3 regions of the Hominiventricola filiformis genome follow, and region 1 is predicted to be linked to each of the others. Evidence: riboswitches for the same ligand, from Rfam matches in the RefSeq annotation. Region 1 holds a riboswitch; each other region holds the start of a gene.
What was found. A riboswitch is a leader RNA that binds a small molecule or an ion and turns the genes downstream of it on or off. The one in region 1 is predicted to bind cobalamin.

Region 1 (10,192 bases):
ACCATTCCGGCAGCAAAGATTACCGGAACAGCACTTACCGTAAAAGTAGAGAAGACGGAGAAGAGTGCGCTTACCGTAGATGTATCGAAATACATTGAGCTGAATGGTAAGAATATGTGGCTGGTGAAAGCGGCAGGTACTGTATCCGAAGGAAAGGTACTGGCTTATGACGGCAGCGCAATGTTCTGGTCAGAGAAATACCATGCATACAGCTTCCTCGTTGTTTCTGAAAATACAGAAGAGCAGATGAAGACAGAGGCTGCAGGAAAGATTGCAGAGGCAGACGCAGAGAAGACAGAACTGGCATATGACTTCGATGTGAACCTTAGTAGCAAAGTAGACATCAACGATGCACAGCTTACATACGATATGTATAATGCAAAATACGAGGATTTTGATACGGTATCCATGCATAAGTTCCTGGACGCAGATGTAACTGGAGATGGAAAATTAACAGTTGAAGATGCAACCGCAGTAGTGAATAGCTTTATAAAGTAAAATATGTTATAATCAGAAAGCAGGAAGACCTTAGATTTTCCTGCTTTCTGAGCTAAAAAAAGAAAAATAAAAAAATTGAAAAAAACTCTTTACAAATCTGAAAAACCGATGTATACTAAACAAGTGCTCTGGTGATGGGGCAAAACACAATAACGATGCGTGGCTCAGCTTGGTAGAGCGCTGCGTTCGGGACGCAGAGGTCGCAGGTTCAAATCCTGTCGCATCGACTCCTTGGCAGGGGCGTCAGTTATCTGCTGGATAACTGAACAGAACCGGAATCAGTTATGGTTCCGGCTTTTTTTTTATAAATTACGTTAAAAAGGTGACAAATAAGCATTGCTTTGTAACGATTTATGAGCTATACTCATAAGTGATACAGAGTGTCTGGTACTGTATATACAGCAACAGAACTGAAAAGACAATTTGGTGCAAATCCGAAGGGGCAACGCCGCTGTGAACATGAAGAGATCTGTAAAATGGTAAAATCCAGAACAGAATTTTGAAATGTGACCCAGGAAGTCTACTGATCACGGTTTGATTTTCATACGATAACTGGATATTTTTTGACAGAGCATAAACACGTTTGCGTATCATGGGCAAACGTGTTTTTTTATTATTAGGGATAGCTAATCTTAACGAGACAGAATATCAGTAAGGGGAATTATGGGAAATATTTATCATACCGGAGTCTGGGTATCAGACCGCAATTATGATGTGTTTGACAGGCGCTTGGGCAAGTCAATGGTTGACCGTGAGATAAGAATTGCGGAGCCGTACCGCAGAATTGGAAGCGGTGCAATGAAGAATAATATTAAGATGAAACGGTTGCAGATCGGGAATAGTGTAAAAGAAATTGGGGAAGAAGCATTTCAGGGCTGCAGCAATCTGCGGTTCCTTACCCTTGATGGGGTGCGAACCGTACAGAGAAGTGCATTTCAGGGATGTACCAGTTTGAAAACGTTGGATATTCCAAAGAGTCTCCGTTATATAGAGAAAAATGCATTTATGGAAAATAAAGCTGTTCGAGAGATACGATATGAAACAGAAAATCTCAGTACCGTGATTTCTCCAGAAGTATTCCGTGAATGCAATCGACTTCAGCTCATTGTACTTCCTGAAAAGCTGGAAAAAGTTGGACCTAGAGCTTTTTATAAATGCAAAGAGCTGGATGGCATTCAATTTCCTGCCACATTGAAAGAAATCGAAGAAGAAGCATTTTATCAAAATGGATTAACGGAACTGCATCTTCCGAATGGATTGGTAAAGATTAGTGACAGCGCATTTTTTAAGTGTACGCAGTTAGAATATGTGCGAATTCCGGAATCTGTAAAAATAATTGGCAAATGGGTATTCCACGGATGTAACCGATTAAAAGTTCTGGAAATTCCAGGTGATCCAGAGGTTGTAGGAGACTGGATTGTAAACAGAAGTTGTACCATACGTTGCAGAAAAGGCAGCAAAATTGATAAGTATTGCCAGGAGAATGATTTTCTGTGTGAGTATTTATAAATCGTAGAAAGTAAGACTTCAGTGCTTTTTGAACTGAGAAGAACAAAAAGCTAAGAGAGAACCGGGTGAGATTCCCGGATGGCACCGCCGCTGTAAGCATCGATGTTGATATTCAAGGACGCAAGTCGGCCACTGGGGGACTGGGAAGGCAGAATAGCCAGCGCTTGAGATGTAAATCAGAAGACCTGCTGAAGAAACTTTCGATAGAATTAATTACATATTTTGAAACTGGCAGAAAAACGGCTGCAGAACTTTTAAGTTCTGCAGCTTTTTTTGTAAGTTTGCACGACGGATGTGTAACTTCAGCGGAAGAGAAATTGCCCGTTTTTAAAATAAATCATCATAAGGAGGGAAAAAGATGAAAAGAAAGACATGTGCTTCTGTGTTAGCGCTGATATTAACCTGCGCTATGGTAACAGGCAGTCTGCCTGTGGAAGCAAATGCGGCAGAAGCAGCGGCAGCATCAGAGTTGACGGCTGTTCAGGATGAGAGTCAGGAACAGGCGGAAGTGACTGATGAAACAAAGGAAGCTGGCGATGAAACAGCTGGTGAACAAGAACAGGTGACGGAGCCTGGTCAGGAAGAAGAGAAACAGGAAGAGCAGACGACGGAGCCTGCTCAGGGAGAAGAGGAACAGAAAGAGCAGACGACGGAGCCTGGTCAGGGAAAAGAAAAACAGGAAGAACAGACGACGGAGCCTGGTCAGGAAGAAGTAAAACAGGAGGAACAGACGGCGGAGTCTGGTCAGGAAGAACAGATAACAGAAACGGTTGATGATCAAGCTGCATTTGATGATCAGGCGGCACCGATTGCAGTGCAGGCAAGAAATACACAGTATTTAGACAGTGTAGCGATATATGAAACATTGTATTCGAATGGAACGCTGGCAGATGAAATGGAGTTGGAAAAGTGTGATGAAAATGAATACAATCTGTACACATATGATATTCAGACTGCATCTCCATTTTTAGTTACTGCACTTTCTGATGAGGCGCCTGATGACACGGTAGTTACTGCAAAATGGACGCAGATGATTACTGGAAAAGAACAGACCCCGACACTGACGCCGGGAACAGCGAAACAGCTTAACTGCATAACAAAATCTGCAACGACGACAGGACAGGATGTTACAGTTACTGCATCTTCAGCGGATGAGGGAGAATCACAGACGGTAACCATCCATGTTCTGAGAAAACCTTGTCTGCAGACACTTTCCATTGCCAATAAATCCGGTGAAGCGATAGAAATTGATAATGGGTTTAAGTGGAATGCGAATACCTCTTATATTAAGACATGGCAGAACATGACCGCCACCACAAAAGCGGATACAGCTGTTTTCACTGCGGCACAACATACGGATATTACAGATCAGACCTATCAGATTCTTTATAATGGAAACGCAGATCAGAATGAAATACCTCTGAGTATTGGTGAAAATGCTGTTACCATTACTGTTGTAAATAAAGAAGGTATCACAAATACATATAAGGTGACTATTACCAGAGAAGAAGATGCAGGAACAGGCAATGTCTCTTTTGAAACAGATCCGGAAGACGCTCTGGTTGTAGTAAAAGATAAGAATGGTGACAGAGTCTGGCCAGATCATGATAAAACCTGGACTCTTCAGATTGGAGACACCTACAGCTATGTTGTAACAAAAAATGGCTATATTGGCCAGAAAAATAATTTTGTAGCAAAAGCAGGTACAGCGGAGATCACGCTGGAGAGGGCAACAGACAATAATGATATCGACAAGACCATCTATGCACAGTGGGGAAATTTCCGAAACGGTGATGATGAGTTAGGTATTACGACATCAAAAACGCCGTATAATCCAGATGATGCAGAACTGCTCTGGGCAGTAAAATACGGAACAGGATGGGCAGCAGCACCGGGATCTCCGATTATGGTGGATGGAGATCTGGTAACTTACACAGGTTCTACAATCCGCAAACTGGACAGAAACACAGGAGCAGTTGTAGCGGAAGGTACTATGGTAGGTTCCTCCAGCTTCTCCATTGTTCCGGCAACGTATGGTGACGGTATGATTTTTGTTGGTCTGAGTAATGGAAGAATTCAGGCATTCAATGCAAAGGATTTGACCTCCCTCTGGGTTTATCAGAACGATCTGAAAGGTCAGCCGAACTGTCCAATTACCTATAAAGATGGTTATATTTACGCAGGTTTCTGGAACAGTGAGGAGAAAGATGCCAATTTCGCATGTATCAGTGTAACTGACGAGGATTCTTCCAAAGCTACGGAAGCAAAGGTCGCTTCCTGGACATATAAGCGGGCAGGAGGATTTTACTGGGCTGGTGCTTATGTAACAGACAAATTTGCAGTGGTAGGAACCGATGACGGAGCCAGTGGATATAGCACGGAAGGTGCAAGTCTGTTGGTATTTGACCGGGAAACCGGAGAATTAGTGGATTCCTGGGATGGTATCCGCGGAGATATCCGTTCTAATATTTCTCATGATCCGGAATCTGACAGAGTGTTCTTTACCAGCAAGGGCGGTGTTCTCTGCAATGCACAGATTGACTGGGAGACTGGAAAAATCACAGATAAACAGTCTGTAGTGATTGTAGGAGCAAAAGGAAATGAATATGCAATGTCCACCTGTACGCCGTCTGTATACAATGGAAGAATTTACATTGGAATTGCAGGAACAAGTCAGTTTGGAGCAAATTCCGGTCATGCCATTGGTGTATATGATCTGAATGAGGATGGTTCCATGACCCAGGCATATGCATATGCAATCCTTGGTTATCCGCAGACTTCTGCTATGGTAACGACGGGATATGTAGATGAGGATGGATATGTATATATCTACCTCCCGTATAATTATACGCCGGGTGGTGTTTCTGTACTGAAGGATAAAAAAGGTCAGACAGAACCGTTGACGACGACCGATTCTGGTTACAGTGAAGTGTTTACTCCGGTAAGTCCTCTGGCACAATATTGTATCTGCTCTACCATTGCAGATGAATATGGAACTCTTTATTACAAAAATGACAGCTGCTATATGATGGCAATTACATCGAAGGTAGAATCTATTGAGGTAACAGAAGAGCCGACTTCCATTACAGAAAAAAATGGAACTATTACCGCAGAAGGACTGAAGGTTGTCTCCAATCTGAAAAACGGCGAGCAGAGAGACATCAGTGATGATGTAAAAGTAACTAAACAGGACGATGGTACTTATCTTGTTACCTATACATATGGATTTGACAATGCAAATTACGGACTGAAGACGCTGACCACCACATTTGGAAAGTCTACGGTTGTTTATGGTGATGTGAATGGTGATGGAAAAATTAATAGCGGAGATGCAGCACTGACTTATGCATATGTCAATGGAAAAATAAAATTCAAAGAAGGTCAGTTGAAAGCAGCTGATGTAAATGGAGATGGAAAAATTAACAGCGGAGATGCAGCACTTATTTATGCGCGTGTCAATGGAAAAATAGAAACATTTCCAGCAGCAAAATAATAAAAAGGAGAATTTTGTATGAGACAGATAAAGAAAGCAATTTCATTCATCTTATGCTTCTGCATGATGTTTGGCTTTACTCTGGAAGCATTTGCCGGTTCGGTGAAACCATCAGTAGATAAGACAAGTGTGGCAGCAGGAGAAAGCGTTACCGTAACTTTGACTTTGGATGAAGATATTGCAAATTGTACCTCATTTGAATATTGGCTTTACTATAATTCGGATAAATTTACTATGACAGGATCTGAAAATGGAAATTCTTGTAATGGTATGAAGATTTCTTCTCCTATGACAGGTGCAGATGGCGCGTATTATGTGGTCAGCTTTGTAGATACTTCTTCTGAGGGAGTTACGATCAAAGCTGGAACTATCTATAACCTGACTTTTACTGCTAAAGATGATATTTCATCCAGTGATGATGTATCTTTTAAAGTAAAAAGAGAATCTGTTATGGATACTACATGGGTAGAAGTAGATGCAGATAAAGTAACTGCGGGAGATCCGGTCAGTGTTACGGTAACTCCTGCACCGGCTACAGCATCTTATAAAGTGGATCTTGAGGGCACTCAGACAGTTCAGATGGGTGAAACGGCCCCGGTAACTGTAAAGATTGCCTCTGATAATGCAACAACTTACAATGCGGTGGATGTAACGCTTAAGTATGATAAAGAGAAACTGGCACTGGATACAACTTCTCTTGGTGAAGGATATACCATTACGAATGATGCGTCCAATGGAATTGTAAGGGTTACTGGTTATGGTGAAGAAAAACAGCTCGGCAACGCATTTACTCTGAACTTCAAGGCACAGCAGGTGGGCACAGCAGAAGTGGCATTTACTTCTGCAAAAGTAGATAAAGCGGATCATGCAATCAGTGATGATGCGCCGGAAGCAACAAAGGTTACAGATAAAGTTACCGTTACTGTTGGTGGATATACAGTAACTCTTTCGAATGATTTTGATGGTGCAGGTACAGCAACTCCGGATGCAGATTATACCTTTACTGCAAAAAATACACATTATGATTATGATGTAATTGCGAAGATCGGTGATACTCAGCTTACAGTGACAGACAATGGGGACGGAAGTTACACCATCAGTAAAGAGCAGATCAATGGAAACATTACCGTAACTGCAACCAAAACAGCTAAACAGTATGATGTAACAGTTACCGGAAATGGCGCTGCAGATGTAACGGCACCGGCAAAAGCAACCTATGGAACGGATTATACTTATACTTTAACGCAGGATAGCAACTATGCTTATACGGTAAAGATTACAGCTGGTGGCACAGAGATTACTTCAGAACTTCAGGAAGGAACTGCAAATCAGTACAAGATTGCAGGGGATAAGATTACAGGTCCGGTAGAGATTAATGTGGCCAAAGAGCAGACAGCAGGAACAATTACTTTTGAAGGTGAGGGTGCCGGAGATGTAGTTGGAGGAACCAGCCAGAATGCTCCGCTTCATCAGGACTTTACTTTCACGATTACAAAAGCGGCAGATTTTGTATATGCAGTAACCGCAGTAAAAGGCGAGAATACGGTTAATGTAAACGATAATGGAGACGGTACCTATACCATTGCAGCAGCTGATATTGACGGTGCAAACATTATGGTAAATGTGGCTAAAAACCCGAACAAAACCGCAGAAGTATATCAGTATGTGAAACTGAATGGCAAGGTAATGTATCTGGTTGTTGCAAATGACAGTTCTCTGACAGAAGGAAAAGTACTTACTTATGACGGTTCCGCAATGTACTGGTCTGAAAAGTATGACGGATACTGCTGTCTTGTAATTTCTGATAAGGCTGAGCAGGAAATGAAAGAAGAAGCAGTAAAACATCTTGGAAGTGTGGAAGGAACCAAGATAGAAATTGATTATTCTGGAGATGTCAACAAGACAGGCCAGATCGATATCAACGATGCCCAGCTTGTATATGATATGTACAAACCAGTATATGACGATTTTGATATCTTATCTGTAGAGAGATTCCTCCGTGCTGATATGAATGGAAGTAAGAATCTGACGGTTGAGGATGCAGTAGCAGTTGTATCTGAGATTCTGAAATAAAGGGTTTGGTTTTAGAAGGAGAATACCTATATGAAATATGGAAGAAGAGGATTTACAGCTCTTCTTGCACTGATACTGGCGGCCGGTTCCGGTCTGCCAGTGTCGGCTGCTGAGGTAAAAGTGTCATCCGATCAGACGAAGGTGACCAGTGGAAGTGATATTACATTGACCTTGACACTGGATGAAGCAGTGAATGATGTGATCTGTTTCGACTACCGGGTTTATTTTGATATGGATAGTTTCTCTCTGAAGAAGAGTACGATAGGAACCGCATGTGAAGACGCACAGGTCAGTACAAAAGCGATGACCTATGGTTCGGAACAAAAACCTTGTTATAGTGTTAATTTTGTAGATACAACATCTGAAGGAGTTGCTCTACGAAGCGGGGAGATCTGTCAGCTGACATTTACGGCGAAAAAAGATATGACAGCGGATTGGAAAGATACATTTCGAGTAGAACGTGAGCATTTTGCTACAACGGATTACTGGAATACATTGAAGGAAACGGACAATGGTAAGGTAAGTTATGATGTAAAATCTTCTATAGTATATGGAGATGTAAACGGAGACGGTAAGATTAATACAGCGGATGCTGCATTAACCTACGCAAGCATTAATGGCAAGGTAACACTTAAAGAAGAACAGCAAAAAGTAGCGGATGTAAATGGAGATGGCAAGATTAATACGGCAGATGCGGCAATGATTTATGCCCGCGTCAATGGAAAAATTGCAGAATTTCCGGCAGAAAGCAAGTAATAAGGGAGACGGAACATGAAGTGGAATAGAAAAAAAGGGCTGACTCTGGCAGCATTTCTGATGGCATTCAGCCTGGCAGCCGGCATTCCGTCTGAAGCTGCAGAAAACTATCGGATTGGAATTGGGAAGGATCAGACCGTAACAGCAGATCAGACAGTACTTCTGGATATAACAGTAGCTGCACCGGGTGGAACTTTTAACACAGCCGATCTGACATTTTCTTATGAAAAGGATTATCTGACATTTGACCAGAAGGCATCAACAGGTCTGGATGATTATACGGTGCAGGAAGAGAACGGAAAACTGCGTCTTCTCAAATATGGAGAAAAACAGCAGGATGGAAAAGTGTTTCAGCTGGCATTTCATACGGAAAAAGCCGGTACGACAAAAGTAACCATTGATTCTGCACAGATGGACGTAGAGAGTCAGGCAATCACCCGGGATGCACCGGAAGCAGAGAAAGATCCGGCACAGGCTACCCTGACCATCGAGGCAAAAGCAAAGCCGGGAAAGAAACACCATCATTCCTCCAGTAAAACAGAAGAGACAGCAACTTCTGGATCAAATACAGCTGCAGCAGCAGCGTCTACACCTCAGAATCTGCAGTCTGCCAAGACGGGAGATCAGGGACCGATGCTTTGGATTGTTCTTGCAGCAGTAGCAATGATTGGCTGCATTTGGGTATTGACGAGAAAGAGAAGAAGGCATGAATAAGAAATTAAAAATTTTTAGAAGAATCAGTGCCTGTTTTCTGGCAATTGCACTGTTACTGACGCTTCCTGTTCAGCCGGTTCTTGCAAAGGATCCAGCTGATGCATCTCCTTATTCATATGAAGAGACAGCCCAGGAAAGCGTACATGTGGTTGTGACAGTATCCTGCGATGGAATTCCCATTGTAGGACACGATGAAGATGAGACAACATTGGCTCATCTGGATGTTAATATTCCGTGGTTTTCACTGGAACCATATGGACTTACTGATTTTGAACGGTATCACACAAAAGATGGAACGGGAGCATATATCGACAAGGAGTTAATCAGGCGTCCGACATTACTGCATTTATATATTTATCTGTTGGAACGTTATTGCATGGGACTTTCTGAAGATGAATGCGGGCAGGGCCAGCTGCAAAACGGAGTAACTGAAGCAGATCCGTATGGTTCTGTAATGAATATGAAAGGTGACATTGCATACGAACCGACCAATAAAGTGTTGAATATTACGGGTAGTCCGACATCTCTTTATATGCAGCAGTTCTGGGGACATGATGAGAACCTGATGTACTATCGAAATCATGTATATCCGTTGATGAGTAAAGGTTGGGGAGCTACAGCAGATTATATATTGCTGTCAGATGATGATTCTGTTGATCTTGCCATGTTTACGAACTGGAATTTCTGGACAAACGGAGCATTTTTAGCCTTTGAACATGACTCTTATACATGCACAGCCGGGGAGGCATTGACTGGAAAGACATTAAAATATGATACCAGTTCTGTAGCTGATGGCGGTTCGGAATCCTTTGAAGCTGCAGTTGACGGAAGTCTTCAGGGATATGTAGTTCTTGGAGAGGACCGCACTCTGACAGATCAAGTTTTTGATGCAGGTGAAGGTGGAACTTGGAGTGTAACATTTGATAAGCCGGGAACCTACTATATTGTTGGTCTGGATGCAAATGCCGGTACGGAAGATGCATCATGTGCTCCGCCTACAGCCAAGGTAACGGTAAAACCGGTTCCGATGCTGGGAGATATTAATCAGGATGGAACGGTTACCAGGAGAGATGCGTCCATGGTATGGAGCATTGCCAAAGGAACCCGGACAGTTGGAGACGACATTATGAAACTCGCGGATGTAAACGG
Region 2 (10,192 bases), on a different contig from region 1:
TCCAATGCACCGGATGTAAATGCCAAAGCAAAGGGGGTATGGTTTGGATTCACATTACAGCACACCAGAGCACATTTTATGAGATCCGTCATGGAATCGCTGGGATATATTGTAAAGCGAAATATTGATTCCCTTGCGGACATGGGAATTGAGGTAAAAGAAATCCGTTCATTGGGCGGTGGTTCCAAGAGCGATGTATGGAACCAGATTAAATCAGATATTTGCCAGATTCCTCTGGAAACGGTGAATTCTATAGAGGCTGCATCTTTGGGAGCAGCAATCCTAGCTGGAAAAGCAACAGGAATCTTTAAAAATCTGAATGAAGCAGCAGAAAGCATGGTGCAGGTGAAGAAGAGAACACTTCCCAATACCGGCAACAAAACTGTTTATGAAGATGGATATGAAATGTATAGAAAATTATTTGGGGATTTAGATCAGTGTTTTAAAAAGTCAATCTAATGTGTTTTTACAAAAGTGGAGGTAAATCTTATGAGAAGAAAAGCGATGGCGCTCCTTTTAACAGTGGCAATGGCAGCAGGCCTGACTGCATGTGGCGGTGGATCTTCTGATCCTGCCAGCAGTTCTGACGCAAGTACAGGTACGGCAAGCTCAGGTAAGGCAATTACGATTAAACTTTGCCATACGGATCCTTCTGGTTGCGCAGTTACCACTGCATTACAGCAGTTTGCAGAGGCAGTAACTAAGGATACAGATGGCCGTATCGTTATTGAAGAGTATGCAGACGGTATCATGGGCGATGATGATGAGATCAACGAGCAGATCTATAATGGAGCTTATATGATGAATTATTCCGATCCGGCACTTCTTGAGCCGTACTATCCGGAGTATTCGATTCTTTTTAGTCCGTACTTCTATAATTCTTATGATGAAATTGCGAAAGTTGCACAGACTGATTTTGGAAAACGTCTGCAGGCAGAATGTAAAGAAGCTGGTCTGATGGTTCTGGATGGAATGAGTTCTTATTACGGATCAAGACAGATCATGTCCAAAAAACCGATTAACACTCCAGATGATCTGAAAGGATTAAATTTCCGCATGCCGAACAATGCAACACAGCTGGAGCTGGCAGAGGCATGGGGTGCAAATCCGGCAACCATTTCCTTCTCGGAGACTTATACAGCATTGCAGCAGGGAGTGGTTGATTGTGTAGAAAACCCGATCGGTGCTCTGAAAGCAAATTCTATTGATGAGGTTTGCCCTTATATTAATATCACCAATCATTTCTATGCAGTAAATGGTCTGGTTATGAATGCAAAGATTTTTGACAGTCTGGATGCAGATCTTCAGCAGATCCTTCTGGATGATGCTGCAGATTTTGTAGAGTATTCTACGAAGATGGTTGCAGATGAGGAAGAGGAAGTACTGCAGCAGATGGTAGAAGACAATGGCGTTACTGTGAACAGAGACGTAGATGTTGAAGCAATGAAAGCAGCAGCACAGAAAGTATTTGAAGTTCATGGATGGTCCCAGGAACTGATAGATGAAGCAAATGCAGCTCTTGCCGAGGTTCGTGGAGAATAAGAGTAATTAAATTAGAATGAGTTGCCTTCCGGGATTCATATGATCCCGGAAGAACATCCATCTTCCCTTAGAGACTGGAGGAATACGTGATGCTGAAGAAGTTATATGTAAATTTTGAGGAAATCATTTCCGGTACCGCATTGTTGATTATGACATTTTGTGTAATCGGAAATGTAATTGGACGTTTGGTAATAAGCAAAAGCAGCGCAGCTTTTGATGAAATATCTTATATTTGCTATGCATACATCATTTTCGTGGGTGGAAGCTCCCTTTACAAGCGATTTGGACATGGAGCGATTGACCTTTTGGTAAAATTGCTTCCGAAAAAGGTACAGGCAATATTAAGTGTGTTTGTAACATCTCTGTTGGTCTTCATTTGTGGGCTGACATTTATCCTGGGGACAGGATACTGTATTCAGGCATGGACCAGAAGAAGTCAAACCCTTCATTTTCCTTATTCTATTACCGCATTTGCACTGGTGCTTGGCTTTTTCTTTATGACAATCCATTCACTGTTCTTTTTAAAGAATGTTATTAAGAAAAAAGACTATTATCATGAAATCCCTATTTATGAGGGAATCTATGTTGTTGATTCTGTGGAAGATCAGACAGAAGCAGCCCTTGCACATGAAGCAGAAAAGAGACTGATGCAAAATACAGTTTCTGATTCTGAGAAAGGCGGTGAATGATTATGCCGAACTTATGGCCGATTCTGATTGCATTTGTACTTTTCTTTGTAGGCGTTCCAGTAGCGTTCTCCATGATTATTGCCAGTTTGATTTACTTTACATTCTGGTGTGACGGAGTAACCCTTTTTAATATGATTTCCGCATTGTTTGAGCAGTCCAGCAGTTTTACCATGATGGCAGTTCCGTTCTTTATTCTGGCAGGTTCAGTTATGGGATATGGAGGTGTATCAGAGAGTCTGATGGATTTTTGCGGAATGCTGACCAGTAAATTTACCGGAGGTCTGGGAGCAACCAACTGTCTGTTATCTACCTTCATGGGTGGTCTTTCCGGTTCTTCCTGTGCAGATGCAGCATTTGAAGCCCGGATGCTTTGCCCGGAGATGGTAAAGAGAGGATATCCGCTTGGATATTCCGCAGCTCTGACGGCAACAACCAGTTGTATTACCCCGATTATTCCGCCTGGAATTGCTTTGATTATTTACGCAACAGCAGCAAGCTGTTCTATTGGTGATATGTTCCTGGCAGGTTATATCCCTGGAATTATCATGTGTGTAGCCCTTCTGGCAGTCAATTACTTTATTGCCAAGACCAGAGGATATCAGCCGGCGGTGAAAGAAAAAGTAACGGCAAAACAGTTTATGAAACAGCTTGGCTCATCTATCTGGGCGCTGCTGATGCCGATCGGTATTGTCATGGGAATGAGAGTTGGTATCTTTACTCCAACAGAATGCGCAGCGATCTGTGTACTGTATTCTCTGTTCTGTGGTGTGTTTATATATCGGCGTCTGAAACTGGAACACATTAAGAAGATTGTGGTGGAGTCCGTACACAGTACTGCAAGTGTTTTGTTGATTCTCTCTGCAGCAAGTATGTTTTCCAGATATATGCTCTGGGAAAACATTCCTCAGATTGGAACGAATCTGCTGATTAAGATCGCACCGAATGGAACTGTATTTATTTTGATTGTGCTGGTATTTATGCTGATTATGGGAATGTTTCTTGACACTGCAGCAGCATTGGTCATTCTTCCTCCGCTTCTGATCCCGGTGGCAAAAACCCTTGGAGTAGATGTGATTCATCTTGGACTGGTTATGGTTTTGATGGATACCCTTGGTGGAGTTACTCCGCCGTTCGGTGTTATGATGTTCTCTGTTATGGGTGTCACTAAAGTAAAGATGAGTGAATACATGAAAGATGGTTGGCCGTTGATTCTGACATTACTGATTGTATGTGCTTTTGTAGCGGTTTGCCCAGTAGATATGATTTTATTGAATTTATTTAGATAAGAGGAACTGATATGAATTCAACAGATGTATCCAAAGCCATGAACACCCTGACTCACGGAGTCTATGTCCTGGGGGTTCATGCCAATGATAAAGACAACCTGATGACTGCTGCCTGGCTTTGCCAGGTAGCTTCCTCCCCCGCGATGCTGGTGGTAGCGGTAAGTACCGGACACCTGACAGCGGATATGATGAAAGAAGCAGGGTATTTTACCGTCAGTGTATTAAGAGATACGCAAAAAGATACTGCAATTGCCTGTGGCCTGGTTTCCGGACGCAAGGAGGATAAAACCAAACTGGTAGAAACGGAATATACAGAAGACGGAATTCCTATGATTAAAGATGCAGCCACACAGCTGGTGTGCAAGGTTGTGGATCAGAAAGTGGTGACTAATCATACCTTGTTTATTGCAGAGGCAGTTAGCGCAACACAGAATGCAGATGAAGTGCTTCTATATCATCAAAAAGACTTTTTTTAAGGAGAATTTCTATAATGAAAGTAATACATTCGACTGACGCGGAATTTTTTATGGACGGTTCGGAAGTGTGCCGTCAGTATATTGCCACTGAAAAAATTACTTTTGGAAGTTCCACACTTCTTCCAGGTCAGACTGGTGGAACTGATCCGGGCCATTCAGAAGCTCATGAGATCTTCTTTTGCAGCAGAGGCCATGTAGCAGTATACAATCGTGATAGTGGGAAATACTATGAGCTGAATGAAGGAGACATCCTTCTGATTGAAGAAGGAGAACCTCATCAGATTTCGAATATCGGAACCGAGACCGCAGTCATTACCTGGAGCTGCGCGCCGTACGCATAAAATTGCTTAAAAGTTGAAAAATTGATAGAAGTGGTTGTAAGTGAAAAAATCCGTTCTGAGCAGACATATGCCGGAGCGGATTTTTTCATTAAATTATCACCTACAGTTTATATTTAATTCACGTTTCGGTGCTATGGTACACTGCAATTAACGATAAAAGGAGGAGTAAACGCATATGCAGCAGGTTAAAAAACCAAAGAAGCCATTGATATTTTATTATGTTCTTGTGCTTCTGGTAATGTTTGTATTAAATACGTTTGTAGTTCCTGGTTTCTTAAAGCATCAGATCAAGGAAGTCGATTATGGTACGTTCCTGACCATGCTGGATGACAAGGAAGTAGCAATGGCCCAGGTAGAGGATGATGTGATCTATTTCACGGATAATAATAAAGACAATCCTACTTATTATTCAACAGTGCCCTTCCCGAATGATACGAGTCTGGTAGACCGTCTGATGGCATCCGGATGTGATTTCGGCGCAGTGCAGGAGCAGAATTCATCATTGTTTGATCAGATTATTCTGGTAGTGATCCAGATTGCTATTTTTGTCGCAATTGGACAGATTTTGTCCAGAATGCTGATGAAAAAAATGGGCGGAGGCGGACTTGGCAATGCCATGCAGTTTGGAAAGAGCAATGCCAAGATCTATGTAGCCAGTGAGACGGGAATCAAATTTCATGATGTGGCTGGAGAGGACGAAGCAAAAGAGCAGCTTCAGGAAATTGTTGATTTTCTCCACAATCCGGCAAAATATCAGGCGATTGGTGCAACGATGCCCAAAGGTGCCCTGTTAGTCGGCCCTCCAGGAACTGGTAAAACTTTGCTGGCAAAGGCGGTAGCCGGTGAGGCAGAAGTACCCTTCTTTTCCATCTCCGGTTCGGAATTTGTAGAGATGTTCGTTGGTATGGGTGCGGCCAAAGTAAGAGACCTGTTTAAGCAGGCAAATGAAAAAGCACCGTGTATCGTGTTCATTGATGAGATTGATACCATCGGTAAGAAGAGAGATGGCTCCGGCATGGGTGGAAATGATGAGCGTGAGCAGACGCTGAACCAGCTGCTCACCGAGATGGATGGTTTTGACGGTTCCAAGGGTGTTGTGATCCTGGCAGCAACCAACCGTCCGGAAACGCTGGATCCGGCACTCTTACGTCCGGGACGTTTTGACAGAAGAATTCCGGTAGAACTTCCGGATCTCATCGGCCGTGAGGCAATCCTGAAAGTCCATGCCAAGAAAGTAAAACTGGGAGATGATGTGGATTTTCATGCGATGGCCAGAGCAGCAGCCGGAGCTTCCGGTGCAGAGCTTGCCAATATGATTAATGAGGCTGCTCTTCGTGCAGTCAGAAGTGGGCGGACCTATGTAAACCAGTCAGATCTGGAAGAGAGTATTGAAGTGGTTATCGCCGGATATCAGAAGAAAAATGCCGTACTTTCTGACAAGGAAAAACTGATTGTGGCATACCATGAGACTGGGCACGCACTGGTAGCGGCGCTTCAGAGTCATTCTGCTCCGGTTACCAAGATTACGATCATTCCGAGAACTTCCGGTGCCCTTGGTTATACGATGCAGGTGGAGGAACATGATCAGTATCTTTTGAGCAAAGAAGAACTGGAGAACAAGATTGCAACTTACGCAGGCGGACGTGCGGCAGAGGCTCTGATCTTTGGTTCCATTACTACGGGTGCTTCCAATGATATCGAGCAGATGACGAAACTTGCAAGAGGTATGATTACCCGTTATGGTATGAGTGATGAGTTTGGCATGATGGCACTGGAAACGGTAAATAACCAGTACATGGGCGGAGATACTTCTCTGGCATGTGCAGCGGAGACGGCAGCCGTTGTGGATGAGAAGGTAAAAGCCCTTCTTAAGAAGGAGTATGACAAAGCTATGACCCTGTTGACGGAGAATAAACAGCAGCTTCATGCCCTTGCAAAATATCTGTATGAGAAAGAGACCATCACCGGAGATGAATTTATGCAGGTTTTGAAAGAAAATTCTGGTGCAAATTGACGAACTATAAGAAATATGATATGCTTTCCTATATGCAAAACCATCAGAAAGTGCTTAGTGAAGCCTAACAGGGAATCGGGTGAGAAGCCTGAACGGTCCGGCCACTGTAAGCGGGAATGAGGAGACTGCAGTAACCATTGCCCTATAAGGGTGAGAAGGGAAAGTTCTTCTTTAAAAGACCGTGAGTCAGGAGACCTGCTATCTGATCTGGGAGAGCTTCCGAAGAAAGCAGATCCTGAAAATTTCTGACAAAGAAATACATTCAGATCAAAAGAAAAATGAGGGAGTCTTCGCGGCTGTGTTGCGGGGACTCCTTTTATTACGTGGAGGGAAAACACATGGTATCATTTATCGGAGCGGGTCCTGGCGACCCGGAACTTCTGACTATTAAGGGAAAGAAGATTATTGACAGCGCAGATGTCATCATTTATGCAGGTTCTCTGGTCAATCCACAGGTATTGGCAGATGCAAAAGAGGGAGCTGTTATTTACAACAGTGCCCTGATGAACCTTGATGAAGTCATTGATGTGATGAAAGATGCAGAAGACAAGGGTCTGAAGGTTGCCCGGGTTCATACGGGAGATCCGGCTATTTATGGTGCTCACAGAGAGCAGATGGACAGACTGGATGAACTGGGCATTGACTATGAGGTGATTCCAGGTGTCAGTTCTTTCCTTGCAACTGCAGCAGTGTTAAAGAAGGAATATACCCTTCCGGGCGTGAGCCAGACGGTGATTCTGACCCGTATGGAAGGACGTACCCCAATGCCGCCGAAGGAAAAGCTGGTAGATCTGGCAAAGCACAATGCCACCATGATCATTTTCTTAAGCGTTGGCATGCTGGACGAGATGTCTGCGATTTTGAGACAGGAATATCGTCCGGAAACTCCGGTAGCTGTTGTCTATAAAGCAACCTGGGAAGATCAGAAGATTGTCCGCGGTGATCTGACCAATATTGCAGAGCGTGTGAAGGAGGCTGGCATTACCAAGACGGCTCTGACCGTAGTCGGAGATTTCCTTGGAAATGACTATGACCTGTCCAAATTGTATGACAAGACCTTTACCACAGAATTCCGAAAGGGAGTGACGGAGTAATGGGAATCTCACTGATCGGAATCAGTCATCATAATACGCCGCTGGCTGTCCGGGAACTGTTTGCGTTTCCGGCAGAGAAGCAGCAGGAACTGATGAAGGAGATGATCGCGAGAGGCATCGCGGAAGAGTGCGTGATTATCAGTACCTGTAATCGAACAGAGGTTTATATTTATACTGCCTGTCCGGGCGGCAATTTTACAGAATTGCAGGATCTGGTGCTGGAATTTGCCGGTGCACAGGATGTGGAAAATATCGGTGACTATATCCGCTTTTATAATGGAAGCAAGGCTGTGCGTCATCTGTTCCACGTGGCAGCAGGTCTTGAGTCCATGGTTATGGGCGAGGATCAGATCCTCGGCCAGGTGAAACGTGCCCATGATCAGGCAAGAGAGACAGGCACCTGCGGCGTCTATCTGAATACGCTGTTCCGCTATGCGGTAACGGCAGCCAAGAAGGTAAAGACAGAAACGGATCTTTCCAGAACCAGTGTGTCCACTGCTACCATGGCCATCAAGGCAGCAGAACAGGGGCTGGGAACCCTTCATGGCAAAAAAGTTATGATCATCGGTGCATCCGGCAAGATCGGAAGCACGGTGTTAAAGAACCTCCAGTGCATTGATGGTGCGGAGGTTTATATTACGTCCAGAAATATGGGACAGGCAGGAGAAGACCATCATCACAAGATTACATACCGCGTTATGGAATATGAAAAACGGTACGAGCTGGTCAATGAGATGGATGCAATTATCAGTGCCACCAGCAGCCCTCATTATACGCTGACTTACAGTAAGATGGCGGAGAAGCTTGTGACAGAGAAACCCCGTGTACTGGTGGATTTGGCAGTGCCGATTGACATTGAGGCAAAGGTGGAGAAACTGCCGGGAATCATGCGTTATGATATTGATGATTTCCAGGAACTTGCCCGGACAAATAACGAAAAAAAACAGCATGAAGTTGTGGCTGCAGACCAGATTCTTGACGAAGTACAGATGGATTTTGAACGCTGGATGGTATTCCAGCTGGCATTGCCGGATATGGCTTCTTTTAAGGAATGGATGGAACAGGAAGCGGAAAAAAAGGGACTTGATAAAGCCATTGATAAGATGTTTTACCGTCTGCGGGATCATTCCACTCCGGCAGAGCTTCACGCACTTTTTGGACATTTAAAGGAGATTGAATAATTTATGGGAAAATTATACGTAGTCGGATTCGGCCCCGGCGGCTATGAGCATATGACAGAGAAAGCCATTGAAGTGATTAAAAATGCGGATGTGGTTACCGGTTATACCACTTATGTAAATATTTTAAAGGAATTCTTTCCGGATAAAAATTACCTTGCAACGCCGATGATGCAGGAAGTAAAGCGCTGTCAGATGGCGGTAGAGGAAGCAATGAAGGACCAGACCGTTGCTATGGTATCCAGCGGCGACAGCGGTATCTACGGTATGGCAGGCATCATCTATCAGGTAGCGGAAGAGATGAATGCCAATATTGAGATCGAGACGGTTCCGGGTGTAACGGCAGCCAGCGCGGCCGCTTCTGTACTGGGCGCTCCGCTGATGCACGATTTTGCAGTCATCAGTTTAAGCGACCTGATGACGCCTTTTGATCTGATTATGAAGCGCGTGGACTGTGCAGGGCAGGGAGACATGATCGTCTGCCTTTACAACCCGAAGAGCAAAAAACGTGTAGACTATGTAGAGAAAGCAGCAGATATTCTGATGAAATACCGGAAACCGGAGACTCCGGTCGGTATTGTGAGAAATGCAGGACGAAAAGATGAGGCTTCCTGTATCACGACCCTGGGAGAACTGAAAAATGCAGATATTGACATGTTCAGTGTGGTGATTGTGGGGAATTCCCAGACATATACAAAGAATGGAAGAATGATTACTCCGAGAGGTTATCGCGTATAGGAAAGCGGACCTTTCATGTATGGAGATGGAGGATAACATGCAGGATCTGATAAGGATCGGAACCAGAAAGAGCCGTCTGGCACTGGTTCAGACAAATATCGTAAGACAGAAGATAGAAGAGGCATTTCCGGGCATTCGGGTGGAGATCTGCGAGATGTCCACAAAGGGTGACGAGCTTCTGGACCGGACATTGACGTCCTTTGGCGGAAAAGGTGTTTTTACCCAGGAACTGGAGGAGGCATTGCTGGATGAACGGATCGATCTGGCAGTGCACAGCGCCAAGGATATGCCTATGGATTTCCCGAAAGGGTTGGGAATCGGGGCAGCATTAAAGAGAGGTCCTGTGGAGGATGTGATCGTTACAAAAGACGGAACGAAGCTTGTTGATCTGAAGCCAGGAAGTGTGGTAGGTACCGGAAGTTTAAGAAGAGAGCTGCAGATCCGGGCACTGAATCCGCTGGTGGTCATTCGGCCTATCCGGGGTAACGTACAGACGAGACTTAAAAAACTGACAGATGGTCTCTATGATGCCATTGTACTGGCATCCGCAGGACTGGAACGTCTGGATATGGTATCCGGCGGCGAATTTCATTTTGAAAAATTGTCACCGGATCAGTGCCTTCCGGCAGCCGGCCAGGCAATTCTGGCAGTGGAGACGAAGAACGGACATCTGACAGAAGTGATGGAAGCATTGAATGATGCAGAAGCGATGGCGATGTTAAGTGCTGAGCGTGCTTACCTGAAAGCGATTGACGGCAGCTGCAATGCACCGGCGGCAGCACTGGCGAAAGTGGAGGGAACGAAGCTTTCTATGGAAGTGCTGTTTGCTCAGGA
Region 3 (10,192 bases), on a different contig from region 1:
CAGATTGAACAGTACTGGACAGGAAGAGCGGAAGGCTATTCCCAGGTGAACCAGCATGAGCTGGCAACCGGGCAGGACCGGGTATGGCTTGACGAGATCCGTCGTCATCTGCCGGAAGGGGCGCTGAAGATTCTGGATGTTGGAACTGGTCCTGGATTTTTTGCCATTCTGCTCACCAAAGCAGGATATGATGTGACGGCAGTAGATTATACAGAAGCTATGCTGGAGGAGGCAAAGAAAAATGCGGGGGCACTTGCCTCCAGTATCCATTTTCAGAGAATGGATGCACAGAAACTGGATTTTCCGGATGGATACTTTGACGTAGTCATTTCCAGAAATCTGACCTGGAATCTGGAAGAGCCGGGAAAAGCTTATGCAGAATGGATGCGCGTGCTGAAAAAAGGCGGCCGCCTTCTGAATTTTGATGCCAACTGGTATCATCATCTCTTCGATGAGGAGAAGAGAAAAGAATACGAAGAGGACCGGAAACGGGTAGAGAATCTTCATCTGGATGACCATTATACCTGCACGGATATTGACGCCATGGAGGATATTGCAAGACAGATTCCCATGAGTAGAATTATGCGTCCGGCGTGGGATGTACAGGTGTTACGAGACCGCCTTGGAAATGAAGTGGAAGCGGATGAAAAGGTCTGGGAGAGAGTCTGGGACTCAACGGAAAAAGCAAACTATGGGTCTACACCGATGTTCCTCGTCAGTGCTGTAAAAATGGGCGGAACAAAAGCTGTCTGTCCTAATAAGGAAGGATATACTTCATGATAGAAACCAAGCAGCTGCAGTACCTGGTGGTCTGTGCCCAGCTTCGATCATTCAGTAAGGCAGCAGAAGCACTGTATACGACGCAGCCCAATGTGAGCAAAGTGATCCGCATGCTGGAAGATGAGCTGGGATTTTCGGTATTTGTCCGTCAGAGCAGAGGGATTACGCTTACGGCCAGAGGACAGCGTGTCTATGAATATGCAAGCAGGGCCGTAGAAAATATAGAACAGTTAAAATCATTTTCCCGAATGGACAAGGGGGAAGAACTGCTGGCATCCTGGAATCCCAGTTCCTGGATGGCTTCCTGTTTTGCTGCTTTTTATCAGGAGCACCGGCAGGAGGATGTCTGCTATCATGTAATGACGGCGGGAACGGAAGAAATACTGGAACGGTGCCAGGCAGGGAAAGACGATATTGGATTTGTCTATGTATTAGATGAGCAGATGCCATCCTTTCAGTACCGACTGGAATGTGCCGGACTCATTTTTCAGGAACTGAAACGGACGAAAGCATATCTTTATTTTGGAAAAGATCATCCGTTGGCTGGAAAATCCGGTATTGGGGAAATTGCACTGGATGAGGTACGCCTGGTGCAGTGTTATGAAGATGAGTATACACTGGGGCGCAGGATGACGGAGGAGACAGACCGGATCTCACCGACAGACCGTATGAAGATCTCAGTTATTACTAACAGTGACTATGTTATGAATGAACTGCTTGGAAAGACAGACCTTGGCAATGTGAGCGGTGGTTATTTGAGCCGCGAAAAAGAATCACGGGGATATCCCGGATACTCACTTTACGGAGAAGAAGAACCGATTCTGTTTGGCTGCGTCAGCCGTCAGGGAGAGACGCTGGATGGATGGGCAGAACATTATCTGGAGTTTGTACGAAGCAGATTACAAGAATAATATATAACAGATAAGATAAAATATATTCTAAAATGGAATATCTCCATGTTCTTGCGAAGAAATGGAGATATTTTTTATTTTTAAGTTTTTTGAAAGGAAAAAAGAAGAGGAAAAAGAGCGGAAATCAGATGAAATCGAAGCGGAATTGCAGAATGACCTTGATAAGATATAACGAAAAAGAATACAAACTTCGTTGACAAAATGTGAAGAAAGTGTAAGTATAAATCTACATGTTCATATGGTCGGCAATTAAGCCGCAAAAAATAAGTTCGAAGATAGATTCGATGAAAAGGGAATCCGGTGAAAGTCCGGAACGATCCCGTCACTGTAATAGTTAAGCCTGGAGCAGATGCCACTGGGGAGATGATTCCTGGGAAGGTGCTTTGGGTGTGGATGCTAAAGTCAGGAGACCTGCTTGTTTTTTGTCAGAAAGAGTTCTTGCGGAAGACGAGATAATTCTTACCTAGAAAAATCTATGTTTTAAGGGGATAGTGTGTAAAAAGGTGAGAGGAAAGTCGGATGTAGATCCGGCTTTTTTTATGCGTAATTTTTAAGTGGGAGACGAATTGATAGTGCAGACAGCGCTGGCAAATGAATGAAATGAGAAAGGATAGAGAATATGAAAAACACGAAGAAATGTATCAGTTTAACTCTGGCAGCAGCTTTGCTGCTGACTGGCTGCGGCGGTGGAGCATCCGATAACAGCGGAAGCACTTCTGCTGCGAATGATGGAGATAAGAAAGTACTTACTTTCGGATGCCAGATGTATACCGATGGTATTGTCAATACCGTTACCGATGAGAACGGTGGATGGAATGCCATGCGTTACGGTATCACCGAGGGACTGTTCAAGTTCAACGACAGCATGGAAGTAGAGCCGTGGCTCGCAGACAGCTACACTGTAAATGATGAGCATACCGAGTGGGTCATCACCCTGAAAGACGGCATCAAATTCTCTGACGGCTGTGATCTGACTCCGACTAAAGTAAAAGAGTGCTTTGAATATCTGAAAGAGATGGGACCGAGTGGATCTGCAAAACCGCAGAAATATCTGGAGTTCGAGGCAACCATTACTGCAGATGATGCAGCAAATACCCTGACCATCCAGACGACTCAGCCTTATGCCAACCTTCCGGGACAGCTGGCACATCCGACTATGGCAATTGTTGATGTGGCAGATACCGAGAACTTTGACAATGGCACGATCGGAACCGGTCCGTACATGGTTGAGACTTTCAATGGTGTAGGTGTAGGTTATGATCTGGCAGCGAATCCGAACTACCGTGAGGAAGTTCCCTATGACGAAGTAAAACTGATGTACATGGGGGATGCTTCTGCTAAGACCATGGCGCTGCAGAGTGGACAGGTTGATCTGGTAGAGAATATTACCAATGTATCTGATATCCAGGATTTCAAAGATAATCCTGATTTCACGGTAGATATTGCTTCTGGTGTTCGCTGTGGTTTCAGCTGGATGAACTTTGATGGCATTCTTGGCAACAAGACTCTGCGTCAGGCAATCCTGATGGGCATTGACTATGATACCATCTGCAACTCCAAGACTATCGGAGGTCTGTATACTCCGGGATTCTCCGTACTGCCGTCTACTTTAAGCTATGGTTATGACAAACTGACCAACCCCTATACCTATGATCCGGAAGGCGCTAAGAAGCTCCTTGATGATGCAGGAATCGTAGATACTGACGGCGATGGAATCCGTGAGCTGGATGGACAGAATATCAATCTGCACTACGTTTCCTATGAGAACCGTCTGCTGAACGATTTCTCCAACGCACATATTCAGTATCTGGCAGAGATCGGTATCGGATGCACCGCAGACTACGGCAGCTCTGATGACCAGTGGAGCAAACTTGCTGCTGGAGATTATGACTTCAATAACAATAACTGGATCACCGTAGGTACCGGAGATCCCTATGCTTACATGGCAAACTGGGCAACCGATACTACTTACTGCGGATATTCCAATCCGGAATATGATGCACTGTTCGAGCAGCTGAAGAGCGAGATGGATGAAGAGAAACGTGCAGATCTGATCTTCCAGATGCAGCAGATTCTGGTAGATGATGCCGCTGTTCTGATCGACGGATACTACAACTCTTCTATGATTTACTCTAAGAATGTAGGAAATGCGCATATCCATACGGCAGACTACTACTGGCTGACCACCGAGATTACCCCGGCTGAGTAAGATTAAGTATTCATTACCCCCATCCGTGCCCCTTGCGGCGGCCAGGGTGGGGGTTCCTGTTTTGTTCACTTTTAGAAAGGAGCCATTGTCTTGAATAAGAAACAGATTCTTCGCCGAATCTTACAGATTGCAATTGTATTGATTGGTATCAGTTTCGTAACGTTTTTACTGACCTACCTGTCTCCTGGAGATCCGGTCCGCAACATGTTCTCCGCTACCGGCGTGATGCCGACGGAAGAACTGGTACAGCAGACCAGGGATGAGATGGGACTGAACGACCCGTTTTTCACCCAGTATTTCCGCTGGCTGTTTAACTGCCTGCATGGTGATTTTGGAAAATCCTACAGCCTCAACAAACCGGTAGTGGAGCTTCTGGCAGCCCGTGTATTGCCGACCCTGAAGCTGACCCTCATGTCACTGATTCTGATGTTGATCATAGCAGTGCCGCTGGGTGTTGCTTCCGCATTACATAAAGACGGTATCATCGACTATATCTGCCGTGCGGTAACCTTCATTGGATGTGCGATGCCGAACTTCTGGGTAGGACTTCTCCTGATGATGCTGCTGTGTGTACAGATTCAGGTTTTCCCGGTTATCGCTTCCGGCGGTGACTTCAAGAGTCTGTTTCTGCCGGCACTGACGCTGGCCATTGCAATGGCATCTAAATATACCAGACAGGTCCGGACTGCAGTTCTGGAGGAATTAAGTCAGGATTATGTGATCGGAGCAGAAGCCAGAGGTGTGAAACGTTCCACGATTATTTGGAAAAATGTATTTCCGAATGCATTGCTTCCGCTGATTACCATGCTGGGACTTTCCGTCGGAAGCCTTCTTGGTGGTACCAGTGTTGTAGAGGTGATCTTCTCTTATCCTGGACTTGGTAACCTGGCCGTTACTGCGATTACTTCCAGCGACTACAACCTGATTCAGGGGTATGTACTCTGGATGGCGCTGATTTATATGGTCATTAACCTGATTGTGGATGCATCCTATGTCTATATTGATCCCCGGATGCGCTTGAAGAGGTAAGAAGATGAAGAAGACGTTAAAATTTGTGAAAGAACATAAGCAGTTTACCTTTTTTGGAATTCTTGCCATTTTGATTATTCTGGCAGCAGTTTTTGCACCGGTACTTACCGGAGGTGTTGACCCGCTGAAAGGTTCCCTGACAGAGGCCCTGGAGGCACCGAGCAAAGCTCATATTTTCGGTACTGATAAAATGGGACGTGATATTTATGCCCGTGTGATTTACGGAGCCCGTGCATCCCTCACTTCTACCTTTGGTGTGGTTGTTCTTATTTTTCTGGTGGGAAGTGTAGTAGGTGTCATTGCCGGTTATTTCGGCGGAGCCGTTGATGCGGTTCTCATGCGTATTGCAGATATGATGCTGGCTTTCCCAGGCCTGGTTCTGGCACTGGCTGTGGCAGGTATCATGGGTGCAAGTATCCGTAATGCCATCATCGCAATCGTAGCTGTCAACTGGACCAAATATGCCCGTCTGGCACGAAGCCTGGTTATGAAAATCCGTGACCGTGACTATGTATCCGCAGCCATTGTAACTGGTTCTAAAACACCCTATATGCTGCTTCGTTATATGCTGCCCAATGCACTGCCGACGCTGATTATCACAGCAGCTACGGATGTAGGCGGTATGATGCTGGAGATCGCAGCCCTGTCCTTCCTGGGATTTGGTGCAAAGCCGCCGACACCGGAATGGGGCTATATGCTGAATGAAGGTCGTGCCTGTATGCAGTCCGCACCCTGGATGATGCTATATCCGGGTCTTGCAATTTTCTTTGTCGTTGTTGTATTTAACATGTTGGGAGATTCCATTCGGGATATCCTGGATCCGAGAGCAGAGTAAGGAGGTAGGAATATGCTGAAAATTGATAATATTACGATTGCGTATAAAGATGTTCCTACCGTTGTAGATTTCAGTCTCGACATGGCTCCGGGTCAGATCGTCAGTCTGGTAGGAGAGAGCGGAAGCGGTAAGACTACCGTGATTCGTGCGGTCTTAGGACTGCTTGCAGGCGGCGGTAAAGTAACCAAGGGAGATATTCTTTTTCATGGTACTTCCCTTCTTAAAAATACACCGGAGCAGTGGAGAAAACTGCGCGGCAGCGAGATTTCCATGATTTTCCAGGACAGCGGTGCCATGATGAACCCGACCAGGAAGATTGGATCTGTATTTACAGAGTATCTGCAGACCCATGAAAAGATTTCCAAAAAGGATGCATGGGCAAAAGGGGAAGAGATGCTTGGAAAAATGCGCCTTCCGAGCCCGGATAATATCATGCATTCTTATCCGTTCCAATTATCCGGCGGTATGCGTCAGCGTGTCGGTATTGCCATGGGTATGACTTATCAGCCGAAGCTTCTGCTGGCAGATGAGCCGACGAGTGCACTGGATGTAACTACTCAGGCACAGATTGTTCGCCAGATGATGGAATTAAGAGAAGATTATGGCACTGGTATTATTGTTGTTACCCATAATCTGGGTGTGGCAGCCTATATGTCCGACTATGTTGTGGTCATGAAAGATGGTCATATAGAAGATCAGGGAGACCGAGACCATATCCTGCATCATTCGGAAAATGCATACACCCGCAGGCTGTTAAGCGCAGTACCTTCGATGGGAGGGGAATCTTATGTTTGAACATGATGAAGTTATATTGGAGGCAAAGCATGTTACAAGACGTTTTCCGGCGTCAGGCGGACGTACTTTGGTTGCCAACAATGATATTAACCTGAAATTCTATAAAGGAAAGACATTGGGACTGGTAGGTGAATCCGGCTGTGGTAAATCTACATTCATGCGTTTCCTGGTGTCTTTGGATACTCCTTCCGAGGGAGAGATCCTGTATCGTGGAAAAGATATTACAAAACTGAAAGGTGAGGAGCTGCGTCAGAACCGTCAGCATATTCAGATGGTGTTCCAGGATCCGACCTCTTCTTTCAACCCGAAAATGAAGATCCGTGATATCGTATGCGAGCCTCTTCTGAACTTTAACCGTATCAAGAAGAGCGAGATGGATGCAGCCTGCCGTCGGCTTTTGGAGATGGTGGAGCTTCCGGGAGAGTTTGCAGACCGTTATCCCCATAACATGTCCGGTGGTCAGCGTCAGCGTGTAGCCATTGCCCGCGCTCTTGCTCTGGAACCGGAGATCCTGATCCTTGATGAGGCAACTTCTGCACTGGACGTATCCGTACAGCAGACGATCATTGAACTGATTGTAAAGCTTCAGAAAGAAAAGAACATTACCATTGGTTTTATCTGTCATGATATTTCTCTGATCCAGTCCTGCTCTCATGAAGTAGCGGTTATGTATCTTGGAAATGTAGTGGAGGTACTGCCGGCGGAGGATCTGGCAGAGCATGCAGTTCATCCCTATACGAGGGCACTGATTGGCTCTATTTTTGATATTGGTATGGATTTCTCCAAACCGATCGAAGAGATCAAAGGAGAGGCACCAAGCCCATTGGACGTACCTGCCGGCTGTCCGTTCCGGGGACGCTGCCCGAAGGCAGTGGACCGTTGTGCGGCAGAAAAACCAAAACTCCATCAGGTCGGGGCAGATCACGAAGTGGCCTGTCATCTGTTTGACAAGGAGGATAAATAATTGGAAAAAGCAAAAAAATTTATCGCATTATTGCTGACACTGGCTTTTGTGGCAGCGATGATTTCCTGCGGAAAAAATCAGGAGCAGGAGCACATCCACAAGATCGGCGTTCTCGTCTATGATCTGAAGGATGAACAGGTACAGGCATTCCGGGAATATCTGGAAAGCTACATTGCAGGGAACTTTTCTGATGTGGATTTCCTCTATTCTTCCGAGGTAACTACAGAAGAGAAAGAGATGGAGTTCCTGAATAATGCGATCGCAGAAGGTGTGGAAGGAGTTCTTGCTTTTAACAGTTTTGATCTGGAGAAAGAAGTTTCTCTCTGTGCAGAGAATGGAGTTTATTTCATTCGTCCGTCCAGTACCACAGCACCGGAAGATTTTGACAAAGTTGCAGATAATCCTTATTTCCTTGGCTATTTTGGACCGGGAAGTGAGATGGAGTATCAGGCAGGCTTCGATATGGGAAGTTATTTTGCAAAAGAACAGATTTCCGACAGTTATTTCCTGTTAAGCGGTGGAGCAGGTACCAATGTCATGCATGAGCAGCGTGCAGAGGGAATGCTGGATGCCCTGCAGGAGGTTTACGGTGTACAGTTTGAACAGAGCAGTGCCGAGATCGCAGCTGCCGAGGAGACGCTCCAGGTGCAGGCAGGGAAACTGAAGGTTACCGTATTTCCGGGATATATTGGAGTGGAAAGTATTGGACAGCAGGCGGTTGCAGAGTATGAAAAAGATCCGGCAGACGTAGTTATGTCTGTCATTCCGATTCGTCCGATTGCGGATTCTCTGGGTAATGCCAGTCTTGGTACCATTGACTGCTACACAGAAAGCAACGGAGAGCTGTTTGAGAACGGCAATCTGAAATATCTGTGCGGTAAATATGAGTCTATTATCGGACCGGCATTTGCAGCGATGTATAATGCAGTGACCGGCTACAGTGAAGATTTCCGCGAAGACGGAAAGGCGTTTGCCATTCAGCAGGGATTCTGGACTTCCACTGACTATCAGGATTTCCGTGAAAAATATGAGCTGTCTTCCGGCATTACTTTGAATGCCTACAGTTATGAGGATCTTCTGGAAGTGTGCAAAGCACATAATCCGAATGCAACCTTAGACGATCTGAAGGAACTTGCAGGTGCGTGGGACTTTGATTCCGCAGTACAGAGAAGGAAATAAAGATGAAGGAACACACACTCACGAAGGGCAGCGTTGGAAGAGGAATTTTGCTGTTTGTACTGCCGATTATTGTGGGCAGTCTGATTCAGCAGCTTTATGTCACGATTGATGCGGTCGTGGTAGGTCAGTTTACCGGAAAACTGGGACTGGCAGCCATCGATTCCGTGCATACGCTGTTTAAGTTTCCATTGAATTTCATGAATGGTCTGGCTTCAGGCGCGACGATTCTCATTTCCGGACATTGCGGGTCCGGAGATGAGCGGCAGATGCATTGCTCCATCCGTACAGCTTGTACGGTGGCAGTAATTCTGGGCGTGGTTTGCTCCATTGGAGGTGTCCTTCTGACACCGTGGATGTTACATATCATGTCCGTGCCGGAGGAAGTCTATGGCAGCGCATTGATCTATACCTGTATTTATTTTGGCGGTATCTGGTCCATGGTGCTTTACAATATGGCGGCAGGCATCCTGCGTGCATATGGAGATTCCAAACGGCCGCTGTATGTATTGATTTGTTGTGCAGTTATTAATATTGTGGGTGACCTTGTACTGGTAGGCGTGCTGCATCTGGGAGTCGCTGGCGCGGCTCTGGCAACGGTATTTTCACAGATTGTCAGTGTGGTACTTACCTTCGCTATGCTCCGCAAGACGTTGAAAATTAGCAAGGATGAGAGGCCGCTCTGGTGGCCCCATTTCTGTGCAGAGCATATGAGCCAGATGATCAGGCTGGGATTTCCGCTGGCACTCCAGGCCATGTTGTTCCCCATTGCCAACAGCATTGTACAGGCCGGTGTCAACACCATGGGTACGGATCAGATTGCAGCCTGGGGAATTTGTGATAAACTGAATATGCTGATCTGGCTTATGTCTGATTCTATGGGACCGGCGCTGACCACCTTTGTGGCACAGAACCTGGGTGCGAAGAATCCAGAGCGAATCCGCAAGGGAGTTACTGTGGGAACCTCCATGTCGGTTGGCGCAGTGGCGCTGATCAGTGTCGGATTGTTCTTCTTTGCACAGATGTTGACACCGCTCTTTGTTTCTTCGCAGGATGCAGCTTCCCTTGGGGTTCTGGTTGGAACTTACAGCCGAATGATGGCGCCGTTCTTTTTCTTCTATGCCATTGCGGAAGCTCTTTCCGGTGCCTGCTGTGGTACAGGAGATACCGTGCGGCCCATGATTACTACGCTGCTGGCTATCTGCCTGCTTCGTGTGATCGGTATTCTGGCGGTACTTCCGATATATGGAACCATGGAGTGTATTGTTGTGATTTATATTGCGTCATGGATTGCGGCAGGAGTTTCTTTCCTAGCACTCTGGCGCTTTGATGTAGCACATATTTATAAATAGCAGAATTGCTGAAAGGTGGGGTAATCATGGATCTGAAACAGTTGCAGTATTTTGTGGTCAGTGTGGAGAGCGGAAGCTTTAAAAAAGCGGCAGAGATGCTTTATACGACACAGCCGCATATCAGTAAATCCATTAAGGCAC

Region 2: linked by a shared signal. The riboswitch ahead of cobM (precorrin-4 C(11)-methyltransferase) and the one ahead of LKD36_RS16955 (dockerin type I domain-containing protein) in region 1 are both predicted to bind cobalamin.
Region 3: linked by a shared signal. The riboswitch ahead of LKD36_RS05425 (ABC transporter substrate-binding protein) and the one ahead of LKD36_RS16955 (dockerin type I domain-containing protein) in region 1 are both predicted to bind cobalamin.

The regions. Positions count from the first base shown of each region.
Region 1 covers NZ_JAJEPS010000034.1:2,376-12,567, reverse strand. Annotated here, with positions in the region: partial or broken gene LKD36_RS16970 (hypothetical protein) at 1-498, shown strand, start outside; tRNA gene LKD36_RS16965 (tRNA-Pro) at 652-725, shown strand; gene LKD36_RS16960 (leucine-rich repeat domain-containing protein) at 1,162-2,007, shown strand; cobalamin riboswitch at 2,010-2,214, shown strand; gene LKD36_RS16955 (dockerin type I domain-containing protein) at 2,366-5,500, shown strand; gene LKD36_RS16950 (cohesin domain-containing protein) at 5,519-7,573, shown strand; gene LKD36_RS16945 (dockerin type I repeat-containing protein) at 7,604-8,329, shown strand; gene LKD36_RS16940 (LPXTG cell wall anchor domain-containing protein) at 8,345-9,043, shown strand; gene LKD36_RS16935 (dockerin type I repeat-containing protein) at 9,036-10,192, shown strand, end outside.
Region 2 covers NZ_JAJEPS010000003.1:103,045-113,236, reverse strand. Annotated here, with positions in the region: gene LKD36_RS04860 (xylulokinase) at 1-459, shown strand, start outside; gene LKD36_RS04855 (DctP family TRAP transporter solute-binding subunit) at 490-1,542, shown strand; gene LKD36_RS04850 (TRAP transporter small permease) at 1,632-2,231, shown strand; gene LKD36_RS04845 (TRAP transporter large permease) at 2,234-3,517, shown strand; gene LKD36_RS04840 (flavin reductase family protein) at 3,529-3,993, shown strand; gene LKD36_RS04835 (cupin domain-containing protein) at 4,008-4,334, shown strand; gene ftsH (ATP-dependent zinc metalloprotease FtsH) at 4,510-6,348, shown strand; cobalamin riboswitch at 6,380-6,565, shown strand; gene cobM (precorrin-4 C(11)-methyltransferase) at 6,687-7,442, shown strand; gene hemA (glutamyl-tRNA reductase) at 7,442-8,623, shown strand; gene cobJ (precorrin-3B C(17)-methyltransferase) at 8,627-9,358, shown strand; gene cobA (uroporphyrinogen-III C-methyltransferase) at 9,396-10,192, shown strand, end outside.
Region 3 covers NZ_JAJEPS010000003.1:232,720-242,911, reverse strand. Annotated here, with positions in the region: gene LKD36_RS05435 (class I SAM-dependent methyltransferase) at 1-780, shown strand, start outside; gene LKD36_RS05430 (LysR family transcriptional regulator) at 777-1,691, shown strand; cobalamin riboswitch at 1,940-2,124, shown strand; gene LKD36_RS05425 (ABC transporter substrate-binding protein) at 2,311-3,900, shown strand; gene nikB (nickel ABC transporter permease) at 3,991-4,929, shown strand; gene nikC (nickel transporter permease) at 4,934-5,764, shown strand; gene LKD36_RS05410 (ABC transporter ATP-binding protein) at 5,777-6,559, shown strand; gene LKD36_RS05405 (ABC transporter ATP-binding protein) at 6,552-7,523, shown strand; gene LKD36_RS05400 (hypothetical protein) at 7,524-8,702, shown strand; gene LKD36_RS05395 (MATE family efflux transporter) at 8,705-10,051, shown strand; gene LKD36_RS05390 (LysR family transcriptional regulator) at 10,078-10,192, shown strand, end outside.